3 regions of the Ancylobacter sp. TW_SC_1 genome follow, and region 2 is predicted to be linked to each of the others. Evidence: predicted binding sites of a transcription regulator. Region 2 holds the regulator's gene; each other region holds the start of a gene.
What was found. Region 2 encodes LexA, which represses DNA repair genes until DNA is damaged. Its sites were predicted from a motif close to TGTTCNNNNTGTGTTCNG; they were not measured.
Positions count from the first base shown of each region.

Region 1: recA (recombinase RecA) is a predicted target of LexA. The motif match lies at 2,263-2,280, and genes of this name have one in related genera.
Region 3: ssb (single-stranded DNA-binding protein) is a predicted target of LexA. The motif match lies at 4,116-4,133, and genes of this name have one in related genera.

Region 1 is NZ_CM166365.1:2,522,441-2,532,111, forward strand. It holds gene AC1PZ7_RS11635 (urea ABC transporter substrate-binding protein) at 1-3, opposite strand, end outside; gene AC1PZ7_RS11640 (ANTAR domain-containing response regulator) at 23-679, opposite strand; gene AC1PZ7_RS11645 (transporter substrate-binding domain-containing protein) at 679-1,800, opposite strand; gene recA (recombinase RecA) at 2,355-3,440, shown strand; gene alaS (alanine--tRNA ligase) at 3,690-6,341, shown strand; gene AC1PZ7_RS11660 (cyclic nucleotide-gated ion channel) at 6,378-7,634, shown strand; gene AC1PZ7_RS11665 (NADP-dependent isocitrate dehydrogenase) at 7,683-8,894, opposite strand; gene AC1PZ7_RS11670 (RNA methyltransferase) at 9,183-9,671, shown strand, end outside.
Region 2 is NZ_CM166365.1:2,827,512-2,837,182, forward strand. It holds gene gltA (citrate synthase) at 1-1,160, opposite strand, end outside; gene gltX (glutamate--tRNA ligase) at 1,398-2,834, opposite strand; gene AC1PZ7_RS13070 (ComEC/Rec2 family competence protein) at 3,082-5,484, shown strand; gene lexA (transcriptional repressor LexA) at 5,478-6,173, opposite strand; gene AC1PZ7_RS13080 (GntR family transcriptional regulator) at 6,368-7,066, opposite strand; gene hpxZ (oxalurate catabolism protein HpxZ) at 7,191-7,583, opposite strand; gene AC1PZ7_RS13090 (molybdopterin molybdotransferase MoeA) at 7,643-8,863, opposite strand; gene moaC (cyclic pyranopterin monophosphate synthase MoaC) at 8,875-9,360, opposite strand; gene trpC (indole-3-glycerol phosphate synthase TrpC) at 9,364-9,671, opposite strand, start outside.
Region 3 is NZ_CM166365.1:2,986,600-2,996,270, forward strand. It holds gene gyrA (DNA gyrase subunit A) at 1-1,170, opposite strand, end outside; gene AC1PZ7_RS13790 (MarC family protein) at 1,458-2,084, shown strand; gene AC1PZ7_RS13795 (hypothetical protein) at 2,089-2,736, opposite strand; gene AC1PZ7_RS13800 (DUF2306 domain-containing protein) at 2,875-3,273, opposite strand; gene ssb (single-stranded DNA-binding protein) at 3,424-3,975, opposite strand; gene AC1PZ7_RS13810 (hypothetical protein) at 4,236-4,391, shown strand; gene uvrA (excinuclease ABC subunit UvrA) at 4,490-7,393, shown strand; gene AC1PZ7_RS13820 (COX15/CtaA family protein) at 7,631-8,713, opposite strand; gene AC1PZ7_RS13825 (DUF2842 domain-containing protein) at 8,869-9,111, shown strand; gene AC1PZ7_RS13830 (tyrosine-protein kinase family protein) at 9,127-9,671, opposite strand, start outside.

The sequences.
Region 1 (9,671 bases), 310 kb from region 2:
CATTTTCTTCTCCTGTGAAAGGTTATCTTATTCCCGCGCGGGGCTCCGGGGGGAGCTGTTGCGTGGGTTCTGCGGGGGCGCCCGCCCTCTTCTTCATGAAAGCCTCGCAGTAATCTTCGAGATTTTGCCGCGAGCGCATGCTTTCGCGCCGAAGCCATTCATAGGCCTCGTCGTCATCGACGCCCATGTCGTGCATACGGGCGATGATGGCCTTGACCACCGCGCGGCGTCCGCGCCGGCGGCGATCCATGTCGTCGAGCCGCGTCCGGAGATCGCCGCGCAACAGGAACTGGTTGATGCCGAGAAACAGGGCCGTGTAGACGGCGGCGCCCTGCACGGGTTTGCGCAGGAACGCCGACGCGCCGAGATTGATGAGATGCTTCAGCCGGCTCGGCGCTTCCACGCCGACGAGGCCGATCACCGGCACCGCGGGCTGGCGCGAGCCGGCGTCGATGTCGAGGGCGACCGGATTGTCGAGGTCGCCATCGATGAACAGGATGTCGCGCTCCGCCTGCAGTGCGCCGAGATCGAGATCGGCGCGACCGTCGACGAGGGCGGGGTAGGTGACGCCGACGCCGAGCTTGCCCAGCGTGGTCTCGAGCGCTTCGACGGCCGTGAGGCTGGACGTGACGATATACGCCCGGCCGCCGTTGAAGTTCTGTAGCAGTCGGGGTGCCATCACTTTACCACTCTCAATGACGAGTTGCGGGTAGCAACCGCATAGCGCGGCGACGACTGAACGAGATACGGATCCGGACGGACCGGGCCCGGCGCCTCGACGATGATATCAAAGCGCGACGCCGCGTTTGAAATCCCAATTCGTGGCGTCAGATAGGCGTGCAGAGTCTGAGGGTCGATGCGCACCTCGCCCTGCGGGGCGAGGAGATGCTGGCGCGTGGCGGCCTGCTTCACCGCCTCGACATCGTCCGTGCCGACTTCTGCCAGGGCGAGAATGAGCAGCTTCATCGCGATGTAGGAGGCTTCCGCGTCGGCCGAAGTGGGAGGACCCTCGGGAAACGTCTCGCGATAGGCGCGGGTGAAGGTGTCGTTGGCCGGCGAGGCGAGGGTGGAAAAATACACGCTGGAGCTCAGATGCCCGTCCACCGCATCCGTGCCGATCTCCTCGAGTTCCGGCTCGGAGAGCGTGCAGCTCACCACCGGGATGGCGCGCGGCTGGTCGATGCCGCGTGCCGCGCAGGCGGCACGGAAGGCGCGGAAGAAGGCGTAATTGCTGGTGCCGATGAGGTTGTTGAAGACGAAGTCCGGCCGCGCGTCGATGATCGCCTCGACGACCTGGTCGATTTCCGTGTCGCCCACCGGCACGTAGCGCTCGGCGAGCACCTGCGCGCCGCGCGCCGTCATGGCCTCGCGGAAGATGCGGGTGTTCTCCCACGCCCAGATGTAATTGGAGCCGACGCAGAAGGCGCTCGATCCGATCGTCGCGAGCACGTGGTCCACCAGGGGGAGGACGTGCTGGTTCGGCGAGGCGCCGGTGTAGATGACGTTGTTCGAGCTCTCGAAGCCCTCATAATGCGAGGGATACCAGAGCAGCGCGTCGTGCTTCTCGAAACAGGGGATCACCTCCTTGCGGCTGGAGGAGGTGTAGCAGCCGACCGTGTGCCGGATGCCCGAATGCAGCAGCTCGCGGCTGAAGGCGGCGTAATTGGCGAGATCCCCGCCCGGATTGACGATGACGGGCTCGATGGTAATGCCGGGAGCCGGCTGCTCGGCGACCGCCAGCAGCGCCCCGTTCAGCATGGAGCGGGCGACGACGCTATAGGGTCCCGTGGTCGAGAACATGACCCCTATGCGGAAGTGCTGCGACACGCTGTGCTCCGACCAAAACAAAAAACGCCCGCCGGTCTCTCGACCGTGGGCGTCGTTGCCACCAACCTGCAGCGCCGGGAAAAGCGCCGTCGTTGGAAATGTTCACCGAAATTGCCGCGACATTGAGCATCTTTGCCCGCCGCTTGTTTCTTAGGCTCGCGTGAAGCTGCGCCTTTGTCAAGCGCTTTTCGGCAAGGCGGCGCGTGGTGGATAACGGCCCCGCAAAGGCCGCAGGTACGCTCGTTCCGGCGTCACGGCACGCAGGAATCGCGGCCGACGGAGGTCGATGGGGGACGGCATGGATCACGCGCGCGAAACGCCTTGGAAAAAAAGGCGTCGGGTCGGCCGCGGGCGAGCGGCAGTCCCCGGCACGGCGGCCCGACAATCGGCCCGCGGGGATCGTGACGGCATGAGCGAGAAATTTACCGCCGCGATGAGAACATATTGCGAACATCGAACAAAAGCGGTACAAGGGCAGCAGATTTCCGCACCGCCCTTTTCTCTTGCGCACAGCCCGGAGCCCGGCGATGACTCAAGCGTCCCTGCGACTCGTTGAAGGATCTTCTATGGACAAGGCCAAGGCCCTGGATGCCGCGCTGACGCAGATCGAGCGCCATTTCGGCAAGGGCTCGATCATGCGCCTGGGCAAGAACGACAAGATCATGGAGATCGAGACGGTCTCCACGGGTTCGCTCGGGCTCGATATCGCGCTTGGCATCGGTGGTCTGCCGCGGGGGCGCGTCGTCGAGATTTTCGGGCCGGAATCCTCGGGCAAGACCACGCTCGCGCTGCACACCATCGCCGAAGCGCAGAAGAAGGGTGGGGTGTGCGCCTTTATCGACGCCGAACACGCGCTCGATCCGATCTATGCCCGCAAGCTGGGCGTCGACCTCGACAACCTCCTGATCTCGCAGCCCGATGCCGGCGAGCAGGCGCTGGAGATCGCCGACACGCTGGTGCGTTCCGGCGCGGTGGACGTGCTGGTGGTCGATTCGGTCGCCGCGCTGACGCCGCGCGCCGAGCTCGACGGCGAGATGGGCGACAACCAGCCCGGCATGCAGGCGCGCCTGATGAGCCAGGCGCTGCGCAAGCTCACCGCCTCGATCAACCGCTCCCACACCATGGTCATCTTCATCAACCAGATCCGCATGAAGATCGGTGTGATGTATGGTAGCCCGGAGACCACCACCGGCGGCAACGCGCTGAAGTTCTATTCCTCGGTCCGCCTCGACATTCGTCGCATCGGCGCGATCAAGGAGCGCGACGAGGTGGTCGGCAACCAGACGCGCGTGAAGGTGGTGAAGAACAAGCTGGCGCCGCCCTTCAAGCAGGTCGAGTTCGACATCATGTATGGCGAGGGCGTCTCCAAGATGGGCGAACTCATCGATCTCGGCATCAAGGCCGGCGTGGTGGAGAAGTCGGGGGCCTGGTTCTCCCATGACAGCCAGCGGCTCGGCCAGGGGCGCGAGAACGCCAAGAACTTCCTGAAGCAGAATCCGGATGTTGCTGGCCGCATCGAGGCGACGATCCGCCAGAATGCCGGTCTCATCGCCGATCAGATTCTCGCGGGCAAGGAGCCGGGCGACGACGACGAGGGCGACGCCGAAGAGTGAACGTCGAAGGGTGAACGCTGGAGAGTGATCGCGCCGCCGCCTTCGGGTGCGACGGCCCCGCGGTTCGGGAGTACGACCCGCGCCACGGGGAAGATCGAACGGTCCTTAGTCCGCCTGAGCGGCGGGGATGGCGCCGTCGCGCTTTCTGGACAAGGTGTTGATGCGTCGTTAGAACCGTGGCTCTCGCGCCGCGCGGCGCGGGCCGGCGCTGCTCTGGCGCCGGTACTTGTCATCGGCGGACCCGGGTACATGAGCGGCGTTAACGAGATACGGTCGACCTTCCTCGATTTTTTCGCGAAGAACGGGCATCAGGTGGTCGAATCCTCCCCGCTCGTGCCGCGCAACGACCCGACGTTGATGTTCACCAACGCTGGCATGGTCCAGTTCAAGAACGTCTTCACCGGCATCGAGAAGCGTCCCTATTCGCGCGCCGCCACCTCGCAGAAATGCGTCCGCGCCGGCGGCAAGCACAATGATCTCGACAATGTCGGCTATACCGCGCGGCATCACACCTTCTTCGAGATGCTCGGCAATTTTTCGTTCGGCGACTATTTCAAGGAAGACGCCATCGAGTTCGCGTGGAACCTGATCACCCGCGAATTCGAGCTGCCGGTCGAGAAGCTGCTGGTCACTGTCTACCATGAGGACGACGAGGCCTTCTCGCTGTGGAAGCGCATCGCCGGCCTGCCCGATTCCAAGATCGTGCGCATCGCCACCTCCGACAATTTCTGGCAGATGGGCGATACCGGCCCGTGCGGCCCCTGCTCGGAGATCTTCTACGACCACGGTCCGCACATCCAAGGGGGCCCGCCCGGCTCGCCCGACGAGGATGGCGACCGCTTCATCGAGATCTGGAATCTCGTCTTCATGCAGTTCGAGCAGATGCCGGGCGGCGAGCGCGTGCGCCTGCCGCGCCCCTCGATCGACACCGGCATGGGGCTCGAGCGCATCTCCGCCGTGCTGCAGGGCACGCACGACAATTACGAGATCGACCTGATGCGCGCCCTGACCGGCGCCGTCGAGGAGATGACCGACGTTCCGGCGGATGGTCCGCAGAAGGCGAGCCACCGCGTCATCGCCGACCATCTGCGCGCGGCCACCTTCCTCGTCGCCGACGGTGTGCTGCCCTCTAATGAGGGACGCGGTTACGTGCTGCGCCGCATCATGCGCCGCGCCATGCGCCACGCGCAGCTGCTCGGGGCGCGCGACCCGCTGATGCACCGCCTCGTGCCGGTGCTGGTGCGCGAGATGGGCCGCGCCTATCCGGAGATCGTGCGCGCCGAAGCACTGGTCGCCGAGACGCTGCGGCTGGAGGAGACCCGTTTCCGCAAGACGCTTGAGCGCGGCCTGTCGATCCTCGAGACGGAGAGCGACGGTCTTGGCGCCGGCGCCAAGTTCTCCGGTGAGACCGCCTTCAAGCTCTACGACACCTATGGCTTTCCGCTCGACCTCACCGAGGACGCGCTGCGGGCGCGGGGGGTCGGTGTCGATGTGGAGAGCTTCAATGCCGCGATGGAACGCCAGCGCGCCGAGGCGCGCGCCTCGTGGTCGGGCTCGGGGGAGGCGGCGACCGATGCGGTGTGGTTTTCGGTGCGCGAGGATGTCGGTGCGACCGAGTTCCTGGGCTATGGCACGGAGACCGCGGAAGGCACCGTGACGGCGCTCGTTGCCGAGGGGCAGCGCGTATCCAAACTGCCGGCCGGCGCGCGTGGCCTCGTCGTGCTGAACCAGACGCCGTTCTACGGCGAATCGGGCGGCCAGGTCGGCGACACCGGCGTGCTGACCGGTGAGGATGGCCTGCGCGCCCGCGTCATCGGCACGCAGAAGAAGCTCGGCGATATCTTCGCCCATGAGGTCGAGGTCGAGAACGGGACGCTGGCCGTCGGCACGCCACTCGCGCTGACGGTGGATTCGGAGCGTCGGCAGGCGATCCGCGCCAACCATTCGGCCACCCATCTGCTGCACGAGGCGCTGCGCCGGGTGCTCGGCGACCATGTCGCGCAGAAGGGCTCGCTCGTCGCTGCGGACCGCCTGCGCTTCGACTTCAGCCACCCCAAGCCGGTGGAGGAGGCGGAGCTGCGCGAGGTCGAGGAAATCGCCAACCGCATCGTGCTGCGCAACGAGCCGGTGGTCACGCGCCTGATGGCGGTCGACGACGCCATTGAATCGGGCGCGCGGGCGCTGTTCGGCGAGAAGTACGGCGAGGAGGTCCGCGTCGTCTCGATGGGCACGGATCCGGGCAACGGGGCGCCCTATTCGGTGGAACTGTGCGGCGGTACCCATGTGGCGCGCACCGGCGACATCGGCCTCATCAGCCTGGTCGGCGAGAGTGCGGTCGGCGCCGGCGTGCGCCGCCTCGAGGCCATGACCGGTGACACCGCCCGCCACCATCTCAATGCGCAGAGCCGGGCCCTGTACGGCGCGGCCGGCCTCCTCAAGGCGCCGGTCGGCGAGGTGGAGGCCCGCGTCGCCCAGCTTGTCGAGGAGCGCCGCAAGCTGGAGCGGGAACTCGGCGAGGCCCGTCGCAAGCTGGCCATGGGCGGGGGGGCGGACGGCGAGGAGCCGATGCGCACCGTCGGCTCCATCAAGCTGCTGGCGCGTCAGGTGACGGGCATTGATCCGAAGGATCTCAAGAGCCTGGTGGACGAGGGCAAGAAGCGCGTCGGCTCGGGCATCGTCGCCATCGTCGGCGTGACCGAGGAAGGGCGCGCGGGGCTCGTCGTGGGCGTTACCGAGGACCTCGTCGGTCGGTACGACGCCGTTGCGCTGGTGCGGCTCGGATCGGAGGCGCTCGGCGGCAAGGGCGGCGGCGGACGGCCCGACATGGCGCAGGCCGGCGGTCCCGACGGCGCCCGCGCGGCCGACGCGCTGGCGGCGATCGAGAGTGCGCTGGCCGGCTGACGCCGCAGGCCGCAATCCGGCGAGGAGTAGCCGTACATGACGGCCCGCAAGCGCGGCAGCGGTTGGTTCTCCGCCTCTTCGTGGCGCGGGCGGCGCCGTCGCTGTTACGAGGTCCTTGAGCGTGACGCCGCCCAAGATCGGCTGGCCGAGAGGGTCAATCTCGGCCTGATCGTGCTGATCGTGCTCAACGTGGTCGCAGCGGTGCTGGAAACCGTGCCGAGCCTGTTTCTGCGCGACTACGCCTTCTTCCTGGGCTTCGAGCGGTTCTCCCTGGTCGTTTTCGCGGTCGAATATCTGCTGCGGGTCTGGGTCTCGCCGGAGAATCCGCGCTATCGCGGTGTGCCGAAGATGCGTGCCCGGCTACGCTACATGCGCACCCCGGTGGCGATCATAGATCTGGTCGCCTGGCTTCCCTTCGTGCTGTCGGCGCTGCTCGGCGTGAATCTGGTCACGCTGGCGATCCTGCGGCTGCTGCGCTTCGTCAAGCTGGTGCGCTATTCGCCCGGGATGCAGTCGCTGCTGGAGGTGCTGCATCGCGAGCGGCAGTCGCTCATTGCGTGTTTCTGGCTGCTGGCGGCGGCGGTGCTCATCTCCGCTTCCGCCATGTATGTCGCCGAGGGCGACGTCCAGCCCGAGCATCTCGGCTCGATCCCGGCGGCAATGTGGTGGGCGATGGCGACGGTGACGACGGTCGGCTATGGCGACGTCTATCCCGTGACCCTGGCCGGGCGGATCATTGCCGGCCTCACCATGATCACCGGCATCGTGATGATCGCGCTACCGGTGGGCATCATAGCGACGGCCTTCGTCGACGTCATAAAGCGGCGCGACTTCATCATCACCTGGGGCATGGTGGCGCGCGTTCCGCTGTTCGCGGACCTGGACGCCGCCGGCATCGGTGAGATCCACAAGATGCTTTCCGCCCACACGGCCCAAGCCGGCGAGGTCGTCGCGCGGCGTGGCGAGGTGGCGCGGTCGATGTACTTCATCGCGTCGGGTGAGGTGGAGTTGGATTTCGCCGCCGAGACGCATGTGCTCGGCGAGGGCCAGTTCTTCGGGGAGATGGCGCTGCTGCATTCGGCCCGGCGGGCGGCGACGGCGCGGGCGCGCACGCGCTGCATGCTGCTGATGCTGGCGGCGGACGACCTCTCCGACGTGATCCGACGGCATCCCAATATCGGCGAGCGCATCCGGGCGATGGCCAAGGACGAGGAGGGCCCGCGCGCCCTGCGGCGCAGCGCCGACATCGCCGGCGACGAGATCAATGATGGAAGCGACGAACCGGCCGCGTGACGGCGGGCCGGAACCCGGGGCGCGCGTGGCGCCCCGGGAAGAGGCGGCTCAGGCGAGCGCCTTGGCGAGGTTCTCGGAAATCTTGTCGAGGAACCCGGTGGTGGAGAGCCATTTCTGGTCGGCGCCGACGAGCAAGGCGAGGTCCTTGGTCATGTAGCCGCTCTCGACGGTGTCGACGCAGACCTTCTCCAGCGTGCTGGCGAAGGCGGCGAGCTCGGCGTTGTCGTCCAGCTTGGCGCGATGGGCGAGGCCGCGCGTCCAGGCGAAGATCGAGGCGATGGAGTTGGTCGAGGTCTCCTTGCCCTTCTGGTGTTCGCGGTAATGGCGCGTCACCGTGCCGTGCGCCGCCTCGGCCTCGACGGTCCGGCCGTCCGGGCTGAGCAGCACCGAGGTCATCAGGCCGAGCGAGCCGAAGCCCTGCGCCACGATGTCGGACTGCACGTCGCCGTCATAGTTCTTGCAGGCCCAGACATAGCCGCCCGACCATTTCAGCGCCGAGGCCACCATGTCGTCGATCAGCCGGTGCTCGTACCAGATCTTGCGCTTCTCGAACTCGGCCTTGAACTCGGCGTCGTAGATTTCCTGGAAGATGTCCTTGAAGCGCCCGTCATAGACCTTGAGAATGGTGTTCTTGGTCGAGAGATAGACGGGGTAGTTGCGCATCAGGCCGTAATTGAGCGAGGCGCGGGCGAATTCGCGGATCGACTCGTCGAGATTGTACATGGCCATCGCCACGCCCGCGCCGGGCGCCCGGTAGACCTCGTGCTCGATCACCGCTCCGTCCTCGCCGACGAACTTGATGCTCAGCGTGCCCTTGCCGGGGAAGGTGAAGTCGGTGGCGCGGTACTGGTCGCCGAAGGCGTGGCGGCCGACGACGATGGGCTGCGTCCAGCCCGGCACCAGGCGCGGCACGTTCCGGCAGATGATCGGCTCGCGGAAGATCACCCCGCCGAGGATGTTGCGGATCGTGCCGTTGGGTGAACGCCACATCTTCTTGAGGTTGAACTCCTTCACCCGCGCTTCGTCGGGGGTGATGGTGGCGCATTTCACGCCGACGCCCACCCGCTTGATCGCCTCGGCGGCGTCGATCGTCACCTGGTCGCCGGTGGCGTCGCGGTTCTCGACGCTGAGGTCGTAATACTCCAGCGGCACGTCGAGATAGGGATGGATCAGCTTGTCCTTGATGTACTGCCAGATGATCCGGGTCATCTCGTCGCCGTCGAGCTCGACGACCGGATTCGCCACCTTGATCTTCGCCATGAAAAGTCACCTCGCACGGAAATCGTTGTCGGAGGGTCGCGGCGCGTGTCCGCGCGGGCAGACGCCGGATGCGCGGGTGATACCGCGCGGCGCGGCACAGGGAAAGCATGTCCCGGGCCAAATTTCGACCAAAGGACAAGCCGGGGCGCCTTCTCCACCAATGGCTTCTGGCATTTCGTATACTGTATGGCGCCACCGGCGTCTTTGCGAGCCGTGACGCTTCGCAAGCGCGCCCCACGCGGCTATATGAGCGACCTTTCCCGAATGACGACGAAGCGAGGAACAGCGATGTCCGGCGCCGGCACCGACAGCACCAAGCCCTGGCCGGAAGGCGGACCGGTGGTGATCCTCGTCGAGCCCCAGCTCGGCGAGAATATCGGCTCGGCCGTGCGGGCGATGGGCAATTTCGGCCTGTCGCGGCTGCGTCTGGTCAATCCGCGCGAGGGCTGGCCCAATCCGAAGGCGGTGACCTTCGCTTCCGGCGCCGACCGCATTCTCGAAGGCGCCGAGCTCTTTCCCGATCTGCGCTCGGCACTGGCAGACCTCAACTTCGTCGTGGCGGCAACCGCGCGCGAGCGTGGCATGCAGAAGCCGGTGATCGGCGCCGACGCGGCCGCCGCGGAGATGATCGCGCGCGCGGCCGGCGGCGAGACGGTGGGGCTGATGTTCGGGCGTGAGCGCACCGGGCTTTACACCGAGGAAGTGTCGCTCGCCGACGTCATCCTCACCCTGCCGGTCAATCCCGCCTTCGCCTCGCTCAATCTCGGCATGGCGGTC
Region 2 (9,671 bases):
AACATGGAGGTCGGGAAGCCGAGGGCGCGCAGCGTGATGCCCGAATAGAAGTCGATGTTCGGGTAGAGCTTGCGTTCGACGAAATACTCATCCTGCAGCGCGATGCGCTCCAGCTCGACCGCGATGTCGAGCAGCGGATCGTCCTTGATGCCGAGCTCGCCGAGCACCTCATGGCAGGTCTTCTGCATGATCTTGGCGCGCGGATCGTAGTTCTTGTAGACGCGATGGCCGAAGCCCATCAGGCGGAACGGATCGTTCTTGTCCTTGGCGCGGGCGATGAATTCGGGAATGCGGTCCACCGAGCCGATTTCGCCGAGCATCTTGAGCGCCGCCTCGTTGGCGCCGCCATGAGCGGGGCCCCACAGGCAGGCGATGCCGGCGGCGATACAGGCGAAGGGACTGGCGCCGGAGGAACCGGCGAGGCGCACCGTCGAGGTCGAGGCGTTCTGCTCGTGATCCGCGTGCAGGACGAAGATCCGGTCGATGGCGCGGGAAAGGACGGGATTGGCCTTGTATTCCTCGCACGGCACCGAGAAGCACATGCGCAGGAAATTCGAGGCGTAGTCGAGGTCGTTCTTCGGATAAACGAAGGGCTGGCCGATCGAATATTTGTAGGCCATGGCCGCCAGCGTCGGGATCTTCGCGATCATGCGGATCGAGGCGATCATCCGCTGCTGCGGGTCCGAGATGTCGGTCGAGTCGTGATAGAAGGCCGAGAGCGCGCCGACCGAGGCGACCATCACCGACATGGGGTGCGCGTCGCGACGGAAGCCGTGGAAGAAGCGGCTCATCTGCTCGTGCACCATGGTGTGGCGCGTGACGCGATAATCGAAATCCGCCTTCTGGGCGGCGGTCGGAAGCTCCCCGTAGAGAAGCAGGTAGCAGGTTTCCAGGAAGTCGCCGTTCTCGGCCAGCTGCTCGATGGGATAGCCGCGATAGAGCAGGACGCCTTCGTCGCCGTCGATATAGGTGATCTGGCTTTCGCAGGAGGCGGTGGAGGTGAAGCCCGGATCGTAGGTGAACTTGCCGGTCTGGGCGTAGAGCTTGGCGATGTCGATGACGTCTGGCCCGATGGTGCCGTTCAGTATCGGAAGCTCCCAGCTCTCATCGCCGATCGTAAGAGTGGCGGATTTTGGCGAGTTGCTTTGGATGGCGTCCATGCGGGGTCTCCCTGAACCTATGGAACCGGATGAAACGGATCGCGTCTTGCGGGTGCCGCGCCTGCCTTGCGGCAAAATGCGCCGGAGACGGGGGCTTGTCTCGCTGCGGCCCGATGGGGAAGTCGTAGCGGTTTCGATCCGCCCTCGCAAGCGCAGCGAAATAGGTACCGCAATGCGGTCGGCGGCGATCGATGAAAGCGTTTCATCTTCGCAGCCGCATCATGCTACATCGGCCCTTCACGCCTGCGTGGCGGGGCCCGTCTGATCGGCGATCCGGGCCAGCGACTCGTCCCGGCCCAGCACTTCCAACACATCGAAAATGCCGGGCGAGGTGGTTTTGCCGGTCATGGCGGCGCGCAGCGGCTGGGCGATCGCGCCGAGCTTCACGCCCCGATCCTCGGCGACGGACCGCACCGCGGCTTCCGTCTCCGCCGCATTCCAGTTCGCTACTGCAGCAAGATTCGCCGCCGCCGCCGCCAGCAGGGCGCGGGCGTCAACGGTCAGCAGGGCCTGGGCCTTCTCCTCGATCGGGAGCGGGCGCGCCTTCCAGATATAGGCTGAACTATCAATGAGTTCGAGCAGGGTCTTGGCACGCTCCTTCAGCCCCGGCATGGCCGCCAGCAACTGCGCGCGCCGCGCGGGCGTGAGGGCCGCGGCGACGTCCGCGCCATTGGGAATATGCGGCAGCAGCGCGTCGATGGCGTCCATCAGCTCGGCATCGGGGGTCGAGCGGATATAGACGCCGTTGATGCTCTCGAGCTTGGCGAAATCGAACCGTGCCGCCGAGCGGCCGACGCGGTCGAGGTCGAACAGCTGGCTCATCTCCTCGGTCGAGAAGATCTCCTGGTCGCCATGGCTCCAGCCGAGGCGCACGAGGTAGTTGCGCAGCGCCGCCGGCAGGTAGCCCATGGCGCGGTAGGCATCGACGCCGAGGGCGCCGTGCCGCTTGGACAATTTGGCGCCGTCCGGCCCGTGGATGAGCGGGATGTGGGCCATCTTCGGCACCCCCCATCCCAGCGCATGGTAGATCTGCGTCTGGCGCGCGGCATTGGTGAGGTGGTCGTCGCCGCGGATGATGTGGGTGACGTTCATGTCGTGGTCGTCCACCACCACGGACAGCATGTAGGTCGGCGTTCCGTCCGAGCGCAGCAGCACGAGATCGTCGAGATCCTTGTTGGGGATGACGACGCGGCCCTGCACGAGGTCGTCGATGACGGTCTCGCCTTCGGTCGGCGCACGCAGGCGGATGGCGGGCTTGCGGTCGGCCGGCGCCTCCGAGGGGTCGCGGTCGCGCCAGCGCCCGTCATAGCGCGGCGGGCGGCCCTCCCTGCGGGCGGTCTCGCGCATCTCCTCCAGCTCGGCGGGCGAGGCATAGCAGCGATAGGCGCGGCCCTCGGCGAGCATCTGCTCGACCGCCTCGCGGTGCCGCTCGGCGCGGGCGAACTGGTAGACGACGTCGCCCGACCAGTCGATGCCGAGCCATGTCAGCCCGTCGATGATGGCGTCGATGGCTTCCGGCGTGGAGCGCTGGCGGTCGGTGTCCTCGATGCGCAGCAGCATCGTGCCGCCCTTGGCGCGGGCGTAGAGCCAGTTGAACAGCGCGGTGCGCGCCCCGCCGATGTGCAGGAAGCCGGTGGGCGAGGGGGCGAAGCGGGTAATGACGGTCTCGGACATGTCTCTTCCGTCTTGCGCCGCATGAGGGGCGGCGTCGAAGCATGGCGGGCGCGGACGGTGCGTGTACCATAGCTGTACGACGCGGGAAATGTGCGGCTTGGCCCGCCGCCCGTGCGACACGCGCCGCGCGGGCGGCGGGGGCAGGGGCGTTGACGGCATGCAGACGCCGCAGCAGCACCGACCGGGCGAAGGCGCGTCCGCGCGAGGGCGGACGCGTGCGACGTCGCGCGCGGCGGCGCGTGCGGCCGTGCTCGCGGCCGGAGGGCCGGCGCTGCGCGCCGCCTCCCATGGCTGGCCGCGCGTGCCGGCCGCCGCGCTGGGCGGGTGGCTGGCCGGTGCCCTGACGCGGGAGCTCGACGACCGGCGCGGATTTCTCTTCCTGCCCATCGGCTTCGCCGCCGGGGCGGCGCTGTATTTCGGCGCGCCGCACGAACCCCTGCTCTATGCCGGGCTCGTGCCGGCGGCAGCCTTCGCCGGGCTCGCCGTGCTGGCGCGTGAAAAGCCTTTCGGCTTCCATCTTTTCGCGCTGCTGGCGGTGATGGCCGCCGGCTTCGCAATAGCCGGCCTGCAGGTGCAGCGCATGGCGCACCCGCTGCTCGGCGAGGCGGTCAACGCGGTCGAGGTGAGCGGCTTCGTCGAGGCGGCCGAGCAGCGCCCGCGCGGCAGCCGCATCACCCTCGCCGTGACCGGTTTCGGGCGTCCGCTCACCGAGCCGCCGACCCGCGTGCGGGTGACGCTGCCCGGGCGCGATCCCCCCGCCGTCGGCGCCCATGTGCGCGTGCGTGCGACGCTCGGGCCGCCGCCCGGCCCGGCCTATCCCGGCGGCTATGATTTCGGCCGGGCGATCTGGCTGGAGGGCATCGGCGCGACCGGCTACGCGCTCGGCAAGGCGCAAGCCAGCCCGCCGCCCTATCCGCCGTCCTGGGGGCTGGCGATCGCCACCTGGCTCGACGGGACGCGCCGGGCGATCGCGACGCGGATCCGCGCGGCCTTGCCGGGCGAGAATGGCGGCGTGGCCGTGGCGCTCGTCACCGGGCTGCGCGACACGGTGGCGGAGCCGATCGAGGAGAGTATGCGCATCTCCGGGCTCTCGCACGTCCTGTCCATCTCCGGCCTGCACATGGCGCTGGTGGCGAGCACGGTCTTCTTCCTGGCGCGGGCGCTGCTCGCGCTGGTGCCGGAGCTGGCGCTGCGCCATCCGATCAAGGCTTGGGCGGCGCTGCCCGCCCTGCTGTCGGCGACCTTCTACCTCATGCTGTCCGGCGCGGCGGTGCCGACCCAGCGCGCCTATGTGATGACGCTGCTGGTGCTGGCGGGTGTGGTGATGGGGCGGCCGGCGCTCACCCTGCGGACGCTGGCGGTCGCGGGCCTCGTCCTGATGATCCTGGCGCCGTGGGCGGTGCTCGATCCCGGCGCGCAGATGTCCTTCGCCGCGACGCTCGGCCTGGTGGCGGCCTATGAGCGCTTCGGCCATCTCATCGGCGCGCCGCCGGGCGGCGGGAGCCTCGCGCGCTGGCTCGGCGTCCCGGCGCGCTACCTCGCGGCGCTCGTTCTCGCCTCGCTCGCGGCGGGACTGGCGACCGCGCCCTTCGCGGCGTTCCATTTCCAGCGGCTGGCACCGTTGAGCCTCGTCGCCAATCTCGCCGCGATGCCGGCGGTGTCCTTCGTCGTGATGCCGGCCGGACTGGCCGGCGCGATCCTGATGCCGTTCGGCTGGGATGACGTCGCCTGGCGGGGCATGGGCTGGGGGCTCGACGTGATGGTGCGCGTCTCCGACGTCGTCGCGGGCCTGCCCGGCGCCGATCGCGGCCTGCCGGCGATGCCGATGGCGAGCCTCGTCCTGTTCAGCCTCGCGCTTGTGGTGCTCTGCCTCGCCCGCACCCGGCTGGTCCTGCTGGCGCCGGCTTGCGCGGCCGCGGGCATCTGGGCGGCGGCGACCGAGCCGCGGCCCGATCTGCTGGTGGATACGCAGGCCCGGACGGTGGCGGTGCGCGGGCGGGACGGGCGCCTGATGGTGATGGGCGACGGCGACAAAGGTGTCGCCAGCCGCTTCGCCGTGGAGCAATGGCTGAACGCCGATGGCGACCGCGCCCGCGTCGGCAGCGCCGATCTCACGCGGGGGGGCGCCTGCGATCCGCTCGGCTGCACCCTGCCGCTGCCGGGCGGCGGGCTCGTGGCGCTGTCGCGCCAGCGCGATTCACTGGAGGATGATTGCCGCCTCGCGGCCGTGCTGGTGACGCCCTTCGCCCCGCCCGACGCCTGCGCCGCCACGGTGATCCATCGCGACGACCGCCGCGCGATCGGCGGACTGGCCGGCTATCTCACCGCGGAGGGCGAATGGCGCATCGTGCCGGCGCGACCGCCCGCGGGCACACGACCCTGGGAGCCGAAACCGCCGGAACCTCGCATCCCTGTCCATGCACGGGAGGTCATGCCGCGAGCCGGAGCGGCTTCCAGCGCCGGGCCGGACGCCGACCGTGTTCGAAAAGAATCCGCGCACCGGCGCGATGCGGAAGATGCGGATGCCGGCGTGAGCGCAGCGGATGCGGAAGGCGATGAAACACCGCCCCGCGCGGATGTCGGTATATCCGGCGCCGCTGCCACCGGGCCCGCCGAGCGCTCACCGGCCGCCGAAGAGCAGGCTCAGTAGCGGCGGAACAGCCCGACCAGCCGGCCCTGGATGCGCACGCGGTCCGGGCCGAAGATGCGCGTTTCATAGGCCGGGTTGGCGGCTTCGAGCGCCACCGAGGCGCCCTTGCGGCGCAGGCGCTTCAGCGTCGCTTCCTCGTCGTCGATCAGCGCCACGACGATCTCGCCGGTATTGGCCGAATCGCATTTGCGGATCAGCGCCAGATCGCCGTCCAGAATACCGGCCTCGACCATCGAATCGCCGCGCACCTCTAGTGCGAAGTGCTCCCCGCCCGACAGCATCTCCGGCGGCATGCTGATCGTGTGGTCGCGCGACTGGATGGCCGAGATGGGGGTGCCGGCGGCGATGCGGCCCATGACCGGGACCGACACGACGCGCCGGTCGTCCTCGTCCTCGACCGGCGGGCGTCCCCGGCCGAGATTGCCCTCGATGACGTTCGGCGCGAAGGGGCGGGCGGGCCTGGGCGGCTGCGCGTCCTCCGGCAGGCGGACGACTTCGAGCGCCCGCGCCCGGTTGGGCAGGCGGCGAATGAAGCCGCGCTCCTCCAGCGCCGTGATCAGCCGGTGGATGCCGGACTTCGACCGCAGGTCGAGCGCTTCCTTCATTTCCTCGAAGGAAGGCGGCACGCCGTCCTGCTGGAGGCGTCCATTGATGAACAGGAGCAGCTCATGCTGTTTGCGGGTGAGCATACGGAGAACCCCGTCTGCCGGCCGTTGCCGGAATGAAACAAATCACGAACAAAAGACTATCCGTTCTTATTGTGTTCCACAATGGGTAAAGGGATCGCTAAATGTCCGGCGCGACGTGAAAAGCCGGCGGCGCGCGGCCGGATTTCGCCGGCCGGGCGGCACCAGAGGCGCCAATGGCGGGTCGCGCGGGCGAATCAGACGGTCTGGGCGTACTGCTCGTAGGCGTCGTGGACGATGGCGATGTGGCTGCGCATGGCGCTCGCCGCGCCGTCGCGGTCGCCGCGCAGAATCGCGGTCGTCACCCGGTCATGCTCGATATGCGACAGGGCGAGGCGCCCGAGCGCGCGGAACTGCGCGCGGCGGAAGGGCGAGAGGCGCCGGCGCGTGCCGACGGTGATCTCGATCAGATAGTCGTTGTGGCTGCCGGCATAGATCGAGGTGTGGAACTGCTCGTTCGCCTCGCGATAGGTGGTGAAGTCGCCCTGCCGCATCAGCTCGCCCATGTCGGCATGCAACTGCTCAAGCTGCCGGCGCTCCTGCGGCGTCATGTTGAGCGCGCTGAGGCCGGCGCACAGCGCCTCCAGCTCGGCCATCACCTCGAACATGTTCTGCAGCCGCTCGACGCTCGGGCGCGCCACGACGGCGCCGCGATGCGGGCGGGCGTCGACGAGGCCGGAGGCGGTCAGCTCGCGCAGCGCCTCGCGCACCGGCGTGCGCGACACGCCGAAGCGTCCGGCGAGCGCGGTCTCGTCGAGCGCCGTTCCGGGGGGAAGCAGGCCGCGCGTGATCTCGTCGGCGAGCTGCATGCGCAGCTCCTCGGCGCGCGTCACGCGCCCGCGCCGTCCGACTGCGGCGGGCGGTTCGAGCGGGAAACGGATGGGCAGCACCGACATGAGCGACACGAAACCAGAACGAACAGAGCCAGGACCATCTCCGCCTCATGCATCATTAGCGGCCCCGCCGGGCTTCACCAAGCCCCGCCCTTCACGGTCCGTCGCAGGTAGGCGCGGGGATGGGTCACGGGGCGGCCGGATCGTCGATGATGCTGACATGGGCGGCGACGACCTTCCAGCCTTCCGGCGTACGCATCCAGGTCTGCATCTGGCGGCCGAGCCGGCCGGGCGCGCTCGCACGGCGGAACAGGGTGGAGGCGACGGCCATGTCGCGTCCATAGGTGGTGATCACGGTTCCCTCGAGCGTGCGCTCCAGCCCGACCGGGGAGCGCGCGGCGCGGAAGGCGCGTATCGCCTCGATGCCGTAGAGAATCTCGCCCCCGCCATAGCGGATGGTGCTGGGATGATCCCAGAACAGATCATCCAGCCCGGCCACGTCGTTGCCGACCAGCGCCCGCTCGTAGCGGTCGAACACGGCGCGGACCTCGTCCAGCACCTCGGGATCGTTGATGTCCATCCGCCGCCCTTTGCCCCTGCCGGTCATTGCATTGAGCACACAGGCAGGCGCGGCCGCGGTCAATCCTCGAACGGCAGAATTTCGCAGGGGTCGCCGGCGCGCCCGGCCGGCGCGTGCGGGCGGCGCACCAGCAGCACGTCGGCGCGGGCGAGGTTGCGCAGCATGGAGCTGTCCTGCACGGGGAGCGGGCGCACCACCGGCAGCCCGTCCTCGTGACCCACGATCTCGGCGCGCTGGAAGTCCATGCGCTGCTCGTTGGCCCTCACCTCGGCGCCGAGCCGGGCCGGCTTCAGCTGCGGCCGCGCGGGCACCGTCAGGCCCTGCAACGTCTTGATCAGCGGCGCGAGGAACAGCAGCGCGCAGACATGGGCGGAGACCGGATTGCCCGGCAGGCCGAGCACCAGCGTGCGCGGGCCGGCGGCGCGTCCGAACATCAGCGGCTTGCCGGGGCGCAGCGCGATCTTGTGGACCGCCAGCGCGACGCCCTGCGCGGTGAGGGCGGGGGCGATGAGGTCGTGGTCGCCGACCGAGGCGCCGCCGGTCGTCACCAGCACGTCGAAACCGCCGTCGAGCGCCGCGCGCACGCCCTGCTGCGTCGCCGCCATGTCGTCCGGCAAGATGCCGAGATCGGTCACCTCGGCGCCGGCGGAACGCGCCAGCGCGGCGACCGAATAGATGTTGGAGACGATGACCTGATGCGCCTCGGCGCCGGTGCCCGGCCGCACCAGCTCGTCGCCGGTGGAGAGCAGGCCGACGCGCGGGCGGCGGGCGACGTCCACCATCGCGACGTCGGCGGCGGCGATGAGCGCGAGATCGCGCGCGTGCAGGCGGTGGCCGGCTTCCAGCAGCGTCTCGCCGCTCGCGAAATCGCCGCCGGCGCGGCGGATGTGGCGGCCCGGCGCTGTCACCTCGGTCATGGTGACGACAGCGCCGTTCCGGGCGGTGTCTTCCTGGATGACGACGGCGTCGGCGCCTTCGGGAACGACGGCGCCGGTGAAGATGCGCACCGTGGTGCCCGGCGCGACATGGCCGCGAAAGGGGCGGCCGGCGGCGGATTCGCCGATCAGGGTGAGGTCGGCGGGCACGCGCGCGGCATCCTCGGCGCGCACCGCGTAGCCGTCCATGGCGGAGACGTCGGCGCCCGGCGTGGTGCGGCGGGCGATGACGGGGGCGGCGAGCACGCGGCCCGCGGCCTGTTCCAGCGGCACCGGCTCGCCGTCGAGCGGGCGGGCGGCGGAGAGAAGGAGCGCCAGCGCCTCCTCGACCGGCATCAGGGCCATGTGCGCCTCCGCTATTCGCCCTGCCAGTGGCCCGAGCGGCCGCCGGACTTTTCAAGCAGCCGCACCGCCTCGATGCGCATGCCGCGATCCACCGCCTTGGCCATGTCGTAGACGGTGAGGCAGGCGACGGAGACGGCGGTCAGGGCTTCCATCTCCACCCCGGTCCGGCCGGTGGTGCGGACGGTGGCGCGCACGGTCAGGCCGGGCAGGGCGGTGTCGGGCTCGATCTCGACCGCCACCTTGGACAGCAGCAGCGCGTGGCAGAGCGGGATCAGCTCATGCGTGCGCTTGGCCGCCATGATGCCGGCGAGCCGCGCCGTGCCGATCACGTCGCCCTTCTTGGCGTTGCCGGAGAGGATCAGGTCGAGCGTGGCCGCTTCCATCCGCACCTGGCCCTCGGCGATCGCGACGCGGTCGGTCGCGGCCTTGTCGGCGACATCGACCATGTTGGCGGCGCCGGTGGCGTCGAGATGGGTGAGGCGGGGCTCGTCGGTCATCGCTCAGCCGGCCGCGCGGGCGAGGGCGGAGGGCGCCAGCAGCGCGCTTGTCGCCGCCGCCACGTCGGGCTGCCGCATCAGGCTCTCGCCGACGAGGATGCTGTTGATGTTCACCCGGGCGAGGCGGGCGATGTCGTCGGGGGTGAAGATGCCGCTTTCGCCGACGATGACGCGGTCCGCCGGGATGCGCGGGGCGAGGCGCTCGGAGGTTTCCAGCGTCACCTCGAAATTGCGCAGATTGCGGTTGTTGATGCCCACCAGCCGGGCCGGGAGCTTCAGCGCGCGGTCGAGTTCGGCGTCGTCATGCACTT
Region 3 (9,671 bases), 160 kb from region 2:
GCCCACCAGCACATGGGCGCGGTCGCGCGCCTTGCGCAGCAGGAATTTTGTGCGCCGGCTAACAACATCTTCCCGGAAGATCACGAAGGCCGACAGCAGGTCGTGCAGCGTCATCAGTGCCGGCTTGCCGCCGTTGAGCGCCACCATGTTGGCGCCGAACGAGGTCTGCAGCGCGGTCATGCGGTAGAGATTGTTCAGCACGACGTCGGCCTGGGCGTCGCGCTTGATCTCGAACACGATCCGCATGCCCTCGCGCGAGGATTCGTCGCGAATCTCGGCGATGCCTTCGAGCCGCTTGTCGCGCACCAGTTCGGCGATGCGCTCGATCATCGTCGCCTTGTTCACCTGATAGGGAATCTCGGTGACGATGATGGCGTCGCGGTCCTTGCGCAGCTCCTCGATGGTGGCGCGGGCGCGCATGACGATGGAGCCGCGACCGGTAAGGTAGGCCTGCCGGATGCCGCTGCGCCCGAGGATGAGCGCGCTGGTGGGGAAATCCGGGCCGTGGATGTAGTCCAGCAGCCGCTCGATCTCGAGCGCCGGGTCGTCGATGAGTGCGATGCAGGCGTCCACCACCTCGCCGAGATTATGCGGCGGGATGTTGGTCGCCATGCCGACGGCGATGCCGCCGGCGCCGTTGACCAGCAGGTTCGGGACGCGTGCCGGCAGCACGACCGGCTCCTGCTCGCGGCCGTCATAATTGTCCTGGAAGTCGACCGTGTCCTTGTCGAGGTCGTCCAGCAGCGTCATCGCCGGCTTGGCGAGGCGCACCTCGGTGTAGCGTTCGGCCGCCGGCGGGTCGCCGTCGACGGAGCCGAAATTGCCCTGCCCGTCGATCAGCGGCAGGCGCATGGAGAAATCCTGCGCCAAGCGCACCAGCGCGTCGTAGATCGCCTGGTTGCCGTGCGGATGGTACTTGCCCATCGTGTCGCCGGTGACGCGGGCGGATTTGTTGTAGGGCCGGTCGGGCGTGTAATTGTTCTCGCGCATCGAGAACAGGATGCGGCGGTGCACCGGCTTCAGGCCGTCTCGCACATCCGGCAGGGCGCGCGAGACGATGACGCTCATCGCGTAATCGAGATAGCTGCGCGACAGTTCTTCGGTGATCGAGACGGGCCGGATATCCGAAGGGCCGCCGCCCTCCGGCTTGATCGTATCGGAATCGGACAAGGAATCGTCTTTCCGTGGTTGCGGAACAGGTGGCCCTGTGTAGCCGATTCCGCTCTTCGACGCCAGCTAAACGACAATTTAGCGGGCCCGAAAAAACGTTATAATACAAAGCCTTACAATGACGTTTCCGCAGTGCCGGCGGAACGTGGCGGAAGCGTGGCGGCGGGAGCTGCCGACCGTCGCCAAAAGCGCCCTTGGCATGCCAGGCGGAGCGCGGTCTTATGAAGGCACGGCGGGGTCCGTCGGCCAGGACGCCGGTGCGGATCAGGCGGGGAAGAGGTAGGATCGTGCTGGATTATGTCTTCTCCGCCGTGGTCACGATGCTGGTCGTGATCGACCCGATCGGGCTGGCGCCGCTCTTCCTCGCCGTGACCAACGACCTGACGGGCTCCGAGCGGCGCCTGGTGGCCTGGCGCTCGTCCATCATCGCGCTGGCCGTCATGACCGTGTTCGGCCTTGTCGGCGCGCCGCTGCTGGCGGCGCTCGGCATCACCCTGCCGGCCTTCCGCATCGCCGGCGGGCTGCTGCTGTTCACCATTTCCTTCGAGATGGTGTTCGGCCGGCGTACCGAGCGCAAGTTTGACGCCACCGAGGTCGCCCTGCGCGAGAAGCTGCTGCGCACCCTCGCCGTCTTCCCGTTGGCCATTCCGCTGATGGCCGGCCCCGGCGCCATCACCGCCATGCTGCTGCTGGCCGGCGAGGCGAAGGGCGATCCGATGCGGCTGGCGGCGCTGTTCGCCATCACCGCCCTGGTGATCGGCAGCTGCCTCGCGGTCTTCCTCGCCGCCGAACGCATGGACAGGCTGCTCGGCGTCACCGGCAACGTCATCCTGTCGCGCCTGCTCGGCATCGTGCTGGCGGCACTGGCGGTGCAGTTCGTGATCGACGGGATACGGGCGTCGTTCCTGAACTGACGGCCTACTGGCCGCAGCCCTTTCGCGGAGCTGCGCGAACCGGGCCGGCGGCATCCCTCATGCGTTGCACCAGCGCTGGATCGGCGCCCCACGCGCAATAGGCCGCGATGTCGGCGTAGAGCGCCTGAAACTGCTCCGCCGATGGCGACGCCGGCAGCGCGACAAGCAGGCGCCGGATCTCGTCGATGTTCCACAGCGTGGGGTGGCGGGCATAGAGTTCATCGAGCGTTGCCCGGGCGGCGGCGACATCGCCGTCCAGCAACTGCAGGAATGCCCGGTCATATCCGGTTCGCGAGGCGCCTCCGGTCTTTTCGGAGATGATGGTGGCCTCGATGAAACGTTCGTAGCGGTAGAGAAGCTGTTCGAGCGCCGTGATCTTCTGCGCGTCGTTCCAATCCGGCGTGACCTTGATCACCGCGAGAAGGGCGTTGAGGACCTCGCGCGAATCGTCCGTCAGCTGAACCGAGACTTCGAGCTTGTCGTATTTGATGCTCGCCGTGTTCTGCAGCAGGGCGCCTATCGGCTGGCTGAACAAATAGACGAAGCCGACCAGGGCGCCGAGGATCAGGCACCTGAAGACGAAGGAGAAGAGAGTGGCCCGCCCCTCGCGCGAGGCGGGTGGCGGATTTTCGGAAACGGCCGGGTCGCTCATGACACTCCTCCACGTTCCGTTGGCGGAGAAGAGTACCATGTTAACGGCGCGCTACAATCGTTGGTTGCCGTGTATGCAATTATAGATTGCGTTCAGAATCCGTCCTCGTTGCGGTCCCGCCGGTTCGGCGCGCCCTTCTCACGAGCCGAACAGCACCTGATGCATGATGCGGCCAGGCCAGAAGGTGAACAGGCCGGCCAGAACCAGTCCCCAACAGAACAGGCCGGCCATCCCCGCGGCGTGGCGGGCAACCTCGCCCCGATGGGCCCGGATGAGCGCCATGGGAAGCGCCCACACGACGAACAGCGAGAGCAGATGGATCGGCCCGAACGGCCCGAACCAGCGCATCTGGTGGATCCAGAACGAGGACAGCGCCACCGTCGCCATCAGCCCGGACCAGAGCCAGCCGAACGCGCGATGCGGCAGCGTGCCCTTCGGCGCGGCAAGCTGCACGGCCCCCAGCCCCAGCGCGGCGAGGGCGCTGAAGGCGTGGAGGCGGATCGCCGGCGAAGCGTCAAGCAATGGTGCGAGGTTCATGCGGCAACCCACCCGACGGTTCGCTCGCCCGCAGCAGTACTCACCCGCAGGCGCGCGCCTGCCAGCGGCGCGGGCCCATGCCCTCGCGGAAGGAAGCCCCCCTCGATCGGCTCCCCCGGAAGCGATCCGGCGGGAGCCGGTCACTCCGGTTCAGAACGGAATTTCGTCGTCGAGATCGCCGCCGCCACTGGAACCGCCGCCGAACGTGCCGCCGCCGCTCCCGCTGCTGGCCGCCGCCGGTCTGCGCTCGCCGCCGAAGGAACGCCCGCTGCTCGATCCGCCGCCGCCGGATCCCGCGCCAAAGCCGCTGCCGGCGCTATAGTCGTCGCCGCTCTCGGAGCCGCCGCCGCTGCGGCTGTCGAGAATGGTGAGCTCGCCGCGGAAGGGCCGCAGCACCACCTCGGTGAAATAGCGCTCGCCGCCGTTCTGGTCGGTCGCCTTGCGGGTCTCGATCTGGCCTTCGATATAGACCTTGGAGCCCTTGCGCAGATACTGCTCGGCGACCCGCAGCAGGTTCTCGTTGAAGATCACCACGCTGTGCCACTCGGTGCGCTCCTTGCGCTCGCCCGACGCCTTGTCGCGCCAGGTTTCCGAGGTGGCGATGCGCAAATTGCACACCCGCCCGCCATTCTGGAACGTGCGCACTTCCGGATCGCGGCCGAGATTGCCGATCAGGATCACCTTGTTGACGCTGCCCGCCATCTTGTCCTCCGAAACAGTCGGACGCCCGCCGTGGCGCGCGCTCTAAAAAGGGAACGCATCCTAGACCAGCCGGCATCGCCCGGCACGGTGGTCGGACGCTTGTCCACATATTGCGCCGCCAAAGCGGGGCGCGTCAAATACGTTCTTGTTATGTTCCTAGCATTGCGTCTAGTCTGGTGCAAGAGCGCCGAGTCGCTCATTGCGAAGTGCCGGAGCGAGACTATGTTTACTTCGCGTTCTCAAGGGAGCTTCGTCCCATCATGACCCATATGCGCAACCGCCCGCGCGCCCGCGCCATCGCCATCCGCGCCGAGGAAGCCCGTCAGGTGCTGATCCGCCGCGCCTTTCTCGCCGTAGCCGGTGGATTGGTCGTGGCGGCCGGCCTCGCCGCCGTACTGAACGGCGTCGGGGGCTGATCCCCGCGCCGGGCGGTCCTTTTCTCGGGAGTGCGCCGCCCCGGAAGCGATGTATCTGGCGTAGCTGCCCGTAGAGAAACCGGCGAGAAGAGTTCGGAATGAAGGACCGCGTGGATATCCCGCGCCGCGATGCCCGTACGATTGCGATCCGCGGCGCGCGCGAGCACAACCTCAAGAATGTCGATCTCGAGATCCCGCGCGACAGCCTCGTGGTGTTCACCGGGCTGTCGGGCTCGGGCAAGTCGTCGCTCGCCTTCGACACCATCTATGCCGAGGGCCAGCGGCGCTATGTCGAGAGCCTGTCGGCCTATGCCCGCCAGTTCCTGGAGATGATGCAGAAGCCGGACGTCGACCAGATCGACGGCCTGTCGCCGGCCATTTCCATCGAGCAGAAGACCACCTCGAAGAATCCGCGCTCGACGGTCGGCACCGTCACCGAGATCTACGACTATATGCGCCTGCTCTGGGCGCGGGTCGGCGTGCCCTATTCGCCGGCCACCGGCCTGCCGATCGAGAGCCAGACGGTCAGCCAGATGGTCGACCGCGTACTCGCTTTGCCGGAGAAGGCGCGCCTCTATCTGCTGGCGCCGGTGGTGCGCGGGCGCAAGGGCGAGTACCGCAAGGAACTCGCCGAGTTCCAGAAGAAGGGCTTCCAGCGGGTCAAGGTCGACGGCGAGTTCCACGAGATCGCCGAGGCGCCGGCGCTGGACAAGAAGTTCAAGCACGACATCGACGTGGTGGTGGACCGCCTCGTCGTGCGCCCGGACATCGCCAGCCGCCTCGCCGATTCCTTCGAGACGGCGCTCGGCCTTGCCGACGGCATCGCGGTGATCGAGTTCGCCGACGAGAAGGAAGAGAACGGCGAGCCGCGCCGCATCGTCTTCTCCGAGAAGTTCGCCTGCCCGGTCTCCGGCTTCACCATTTCCGAGATCGAGCCGCGGCTGTTCTCCTTCAACAATCCGTTCGGCGCCTGCCCGACCTGCGACGGGCTCGGCCATGAGAGCAAGATCGACCCGGACCTCATCGTGCCGGACAAGTCGCGCTCGCTGAAGCAGGGCGCCATCGCGCCGTGGGCGAAGTCGACCTCGCCCTATTACGGCCAGACGCTCGACGCCATCGCCCGCCATTACGGGGTGAAGCTGACCGTGCCGTGGGCGGACCTGCCGGAGAAGGTGCAGAAGGTGATCCTGCACGGCTCCGGGCCGGACGTGATCCGCTTCGTCTATGACGACGGCATGCGAGCCTACGAGACCTCCAAGACCTTCGAGGGCATCGTCACCAATCTGGAGCGGCGCTGGCGCGAGACCGAGAGCGACTGGGCGCGCGAGGAGATCGGCAAGTATTTCTCCGCCGTGCCTTGCGCCGCCTGCGATGGCTACCGCCTGAAGCCCGAGGCGCGGGCGGTGAAGATCGCCGGCCGGCACATCGGCCAGGCGGCCGAGCTTTCGGTGCGCACCGCGCTCGACTGGTTCGCCGCCCTGCCCGGCCAGCTCACCGACAAGCAGAACGAGATCGCCGCGCGCATCCTCAAGGAAATCCGCGAGCGCCTCGCCTTCCTGCTCGATGTCGGGCTGGACTATCTCACCCTGGCCCGCGCCTCCGGCACGCTGTCGGGCGGCGAGAGCCAGCGCATCCGCCTCGCCTCGCAGATCGGCTCGGGGCTGACCGGGGTGCTCTATGTGCTGGACGAACCCTCCATCGGCCTGCACCAGCGCGACAATGAGCGGCTGCTCGGCACGCTGCGCCGGCTGCGCGACCTCGGCAACACGGTGATCGTGGTCGAGCATGACGAGGACGCGATCCTCGCCGCCGATTATGTCGTCGATGTCGGCCCCGGCGCCGGCGTGCATGGCGGGCGCATCGTCGCCCAGGGCACGCCGCAGGAAATCCTCGCCAACCCGAACTCGCTCACCGGCAAATACCTGACCGGCGAGTTGACGGTGCCGGTGCCAAGGCGCCGCAAGCCGGACCGCAAGCGCCTGCTGCGCGTGGTCAATGCGCGCGCCAACAACCTGAAGAACGTCACCGCGGAGATTCCGCTCGGCCTGTTCACCGCCGTCACCGGCGTGTCCGGCGGCGGCAAGTCGACGCTGCTGGTCGACACGCTCTACCGCGCCGTGGCACGCCGGCTCAACGGCGCCTCCGAGCCGCCCCTCGCCCATGACGGGCTGGAGGGGCTGGAGCACCTCGACAAGGTGATCGACATCGACCAGTCGCCGATCGGCCGCACGCCGCGCTCGAACCCGGCGACCTATACCGGCGCCTTCACGCCGATCCGCGAATGGTTCTCCGGCCTGCCGGAGGCGAAGGCGCGCGGCTACGGGCCCGGGCGCTTCTCCTTCAACGTCAAGGGCGGGCGCTGCGAGGCGTGCCAGGGCGACGGCGTCATCAAGATCGAGATGCACTTCCTGCCCGACGTCTACGTCACCTGCGACGTCTGCAAGGGCAAGCGCTACAACCGCGAGACGCTGGAAGTCACCTTCAAGAACAAGTCGATCGCCGACGTGCTCGACATGACGGTCGACGAGGGGGCCGAGTTCTTCAAGGCGGTGCCGGCGGTGCGCGACAAGCTGGAGACGCTGGCCCGCGTCGGGCTCGGCTACATCCATGTCGGCCAGCAGGCCAACACGCTGTCGGGCGGCGAGGCGCAGCGGGTGAAGCTCTCCAAGGAGCTCTCCAAGCGCGCCACCGGCCGCACGCTCTACATTCTCGACGAGCCGACCACCGGCCTGCATTTCCACGACGTCGCCAAGCTTCTTGAAGTGCTGCACGAGCTGGTCGAGCAGGGCAATACGGTGGTGGTGATCGAGCACAATCTCGAAGTCATCAAGACCGCCGACTGGGTCATCGACCTCGGGCCGGAAGGCGGCGACGGTGGCGGCGAGATCGTCGCGGCGGGGCCGCCGGAGGTGATCGCCAAGGCTGAGCGCAGCCATACCGGCCGCTTCCTCGCCGAGGTTCTGGCGCGGCGGCCGCTGAAGCCGCGCAGCGCGGCGGAATAGGCGCGGCCCGCCGGCCGTCGCTGGCGCGCAACGTCATCCCGGACGGTTCGCAGGACCGATCCGGGATCGTTCCCCCTGCAGAAGGTCATCCCGGACGGTCGGCAGGACCGATCCGGGATCGTCCTCCAGCCTCTCCGCAGCCGGATGAAGAAGCAGCCGGACGGCGGCGGAATTGCAGCTTGAGGTGGCAGCAGCGATTGCAGCGCCCTCGGCAGCCTGCGCCGCAGCGTGGCGCGCTTACGCGCCTTGCCTGAGCCGCACCAGATGTACCGTCACCGCGATCAGCACCAGCGTCGCGCCGAACTGGTGCGCCAGGGCGATGTCGATCGGCACCTGGTGGATCAGCGTCAGCACGCCGAGGGTGGCCTGGGCGAGCACCAGCAGGAGGATCAGCCCGGCGCGCCGGGCCACGGCTCCGCGCACCCGCCGCGCGCCGATCCAGTGCCCCAGCGCCAGTGCGACGAGCACATAGGCGACGGTGCGGTGGTTGAACTGCACGGTGAGGACGTTCTCGAAGAAATTGCGCCAAACGGGTTGCTGGACAAGAAGATTCTCGATCGGCGGCATGATCTTGCCGTCGATCAGCGGCCAGGTCGTGTAGGTCAGGCCGGCATCCAGGCCGGCGACCAGCCCGCCGAGGAAGATCTGCACCAGCACGACGATCAGCAGCAGCCGCGCCATGCCGCGGACGGTGTCCGGCACGCCCGGCGCCGGCCGCGCCGGCTTCAGCGTGGTCGCCACCGCGACCGTGGCGGCGAGGATGATGCAGGCGAGCGTCAGATGCGTCGCGAGCCGGTACTGGCTCACATCGACCCGATGCACGAGGCCGGAGGCCACCATCCACCAGCCGACCGCCCCCTGCAGCCCGCCGAGCACGAACAATCCGCCGAGTTTCCAGCGTAATGGACGGTCGATCAGCCCGCGCCAGAGAAAAAATAGGAAGGGAACAAGAAAAACAAAGCCGATGAGCCGGCCGAGAAGCCTATGTCCCCATTCCCACCAGAAGATGTACTTGAACTCGGCGAGGCTCATGCCCCGGTTGATCTGCTGGTACTGCGGAATCTGCCGATATTTGTCGAACTCGGCCTGCCACGCGCTGTCGCTCAGCGGCGGCAGGGTGCCGGTCACCGGCTTCCATTCGGTGATGGAGAGGCCGGATTCGGTGAGCCGCGTGGCGCCGCCGACCACCACCATCAGCACGATCAGCGCCGCTACGGCGTAGAGCCACAGGCGCACCGGCCGCAGCCGGTCCTTCCCAGCCTTCTCGATGTCCCCACCGGCCGAGATGGCGGCGTGCGTTGCGACATGGTCGTGAGCCATGGGCCTGCGCTCCCTGCAATGGCGTCCGCCCGCCCCTCGGCCGCCGCGCGCCGGGCGGCTTCCTCCCGGGCGCCGCGAGCGATATAGAGGCGGGCGCCCACATGCAACGGGACTCTTTGTCCCGCGCGCCGCCCTCGTCCTGCCGGAGCCCGCTCATGACCGCCCCCCGCACTGGCATGTCCGCCCGCCTGCGCAAGTTCATCGGCACGGTTCTGATGGTCGTGCTGGTGCTGGCCTGGGCGCTCGGCGCCATGGCGCTGGCGCAGGGACGCGTCACCACCCTGCCCGCCTTCTGGCAGTTCGTCGCCTATGTGATCCTGGGGGCCGGCTGGATCGTGCCGGCCGGCTGGCTCATACGCTGGATGCAGAAATACGCCCGTCGCCCCGACACTCTGTGATGGCGCTGTCCCGTCTCACGCGGCGCGCGACAGGGCATTCTCCGCGCCTTCCGGCGTGAAGCTGATCATGGCGATCTCGCCAAACCCCTGAGCCGCCAGCGCATCGAAGGCCTGAACCGCATCGGTCGCCATGCCGCCGGGCTGCGTCACCAGAATCGTCGTCGGTCCCAGCGCGGCGATGCGGTCGGCGCCCTCCACGCCGCCGAGCGGCGGCGCCGCTACCACGACGTGGTCATAGGTGTGCTTCAGAGCCGTGAGGATGAGCGGCAGCCGGTCGGAGGCGACGAGGCCGCCGGATTCGCGGGCGCCGCGCCCCGGCGGAATGACGTGGCAGCGCGAGGCGTTCTCGCGATGGATGGCCTCGGAGAAGCTGGCGACGCCGAACAGCAGGTCGGTCAGGCCCGGTGCGCGCGGGTCGCCGGTGAGCTGTTCGAGGGTGTCGACCGCCATGTCGAGGCAGACGAGGACCACCCGCCGCTCGGCGGCGACCGCCAGCGACCGGCCGAGTGCCACGGCGCAGCGGGCAATCGATTCGTCGGCGCGGGTTCCCGTCACGATCA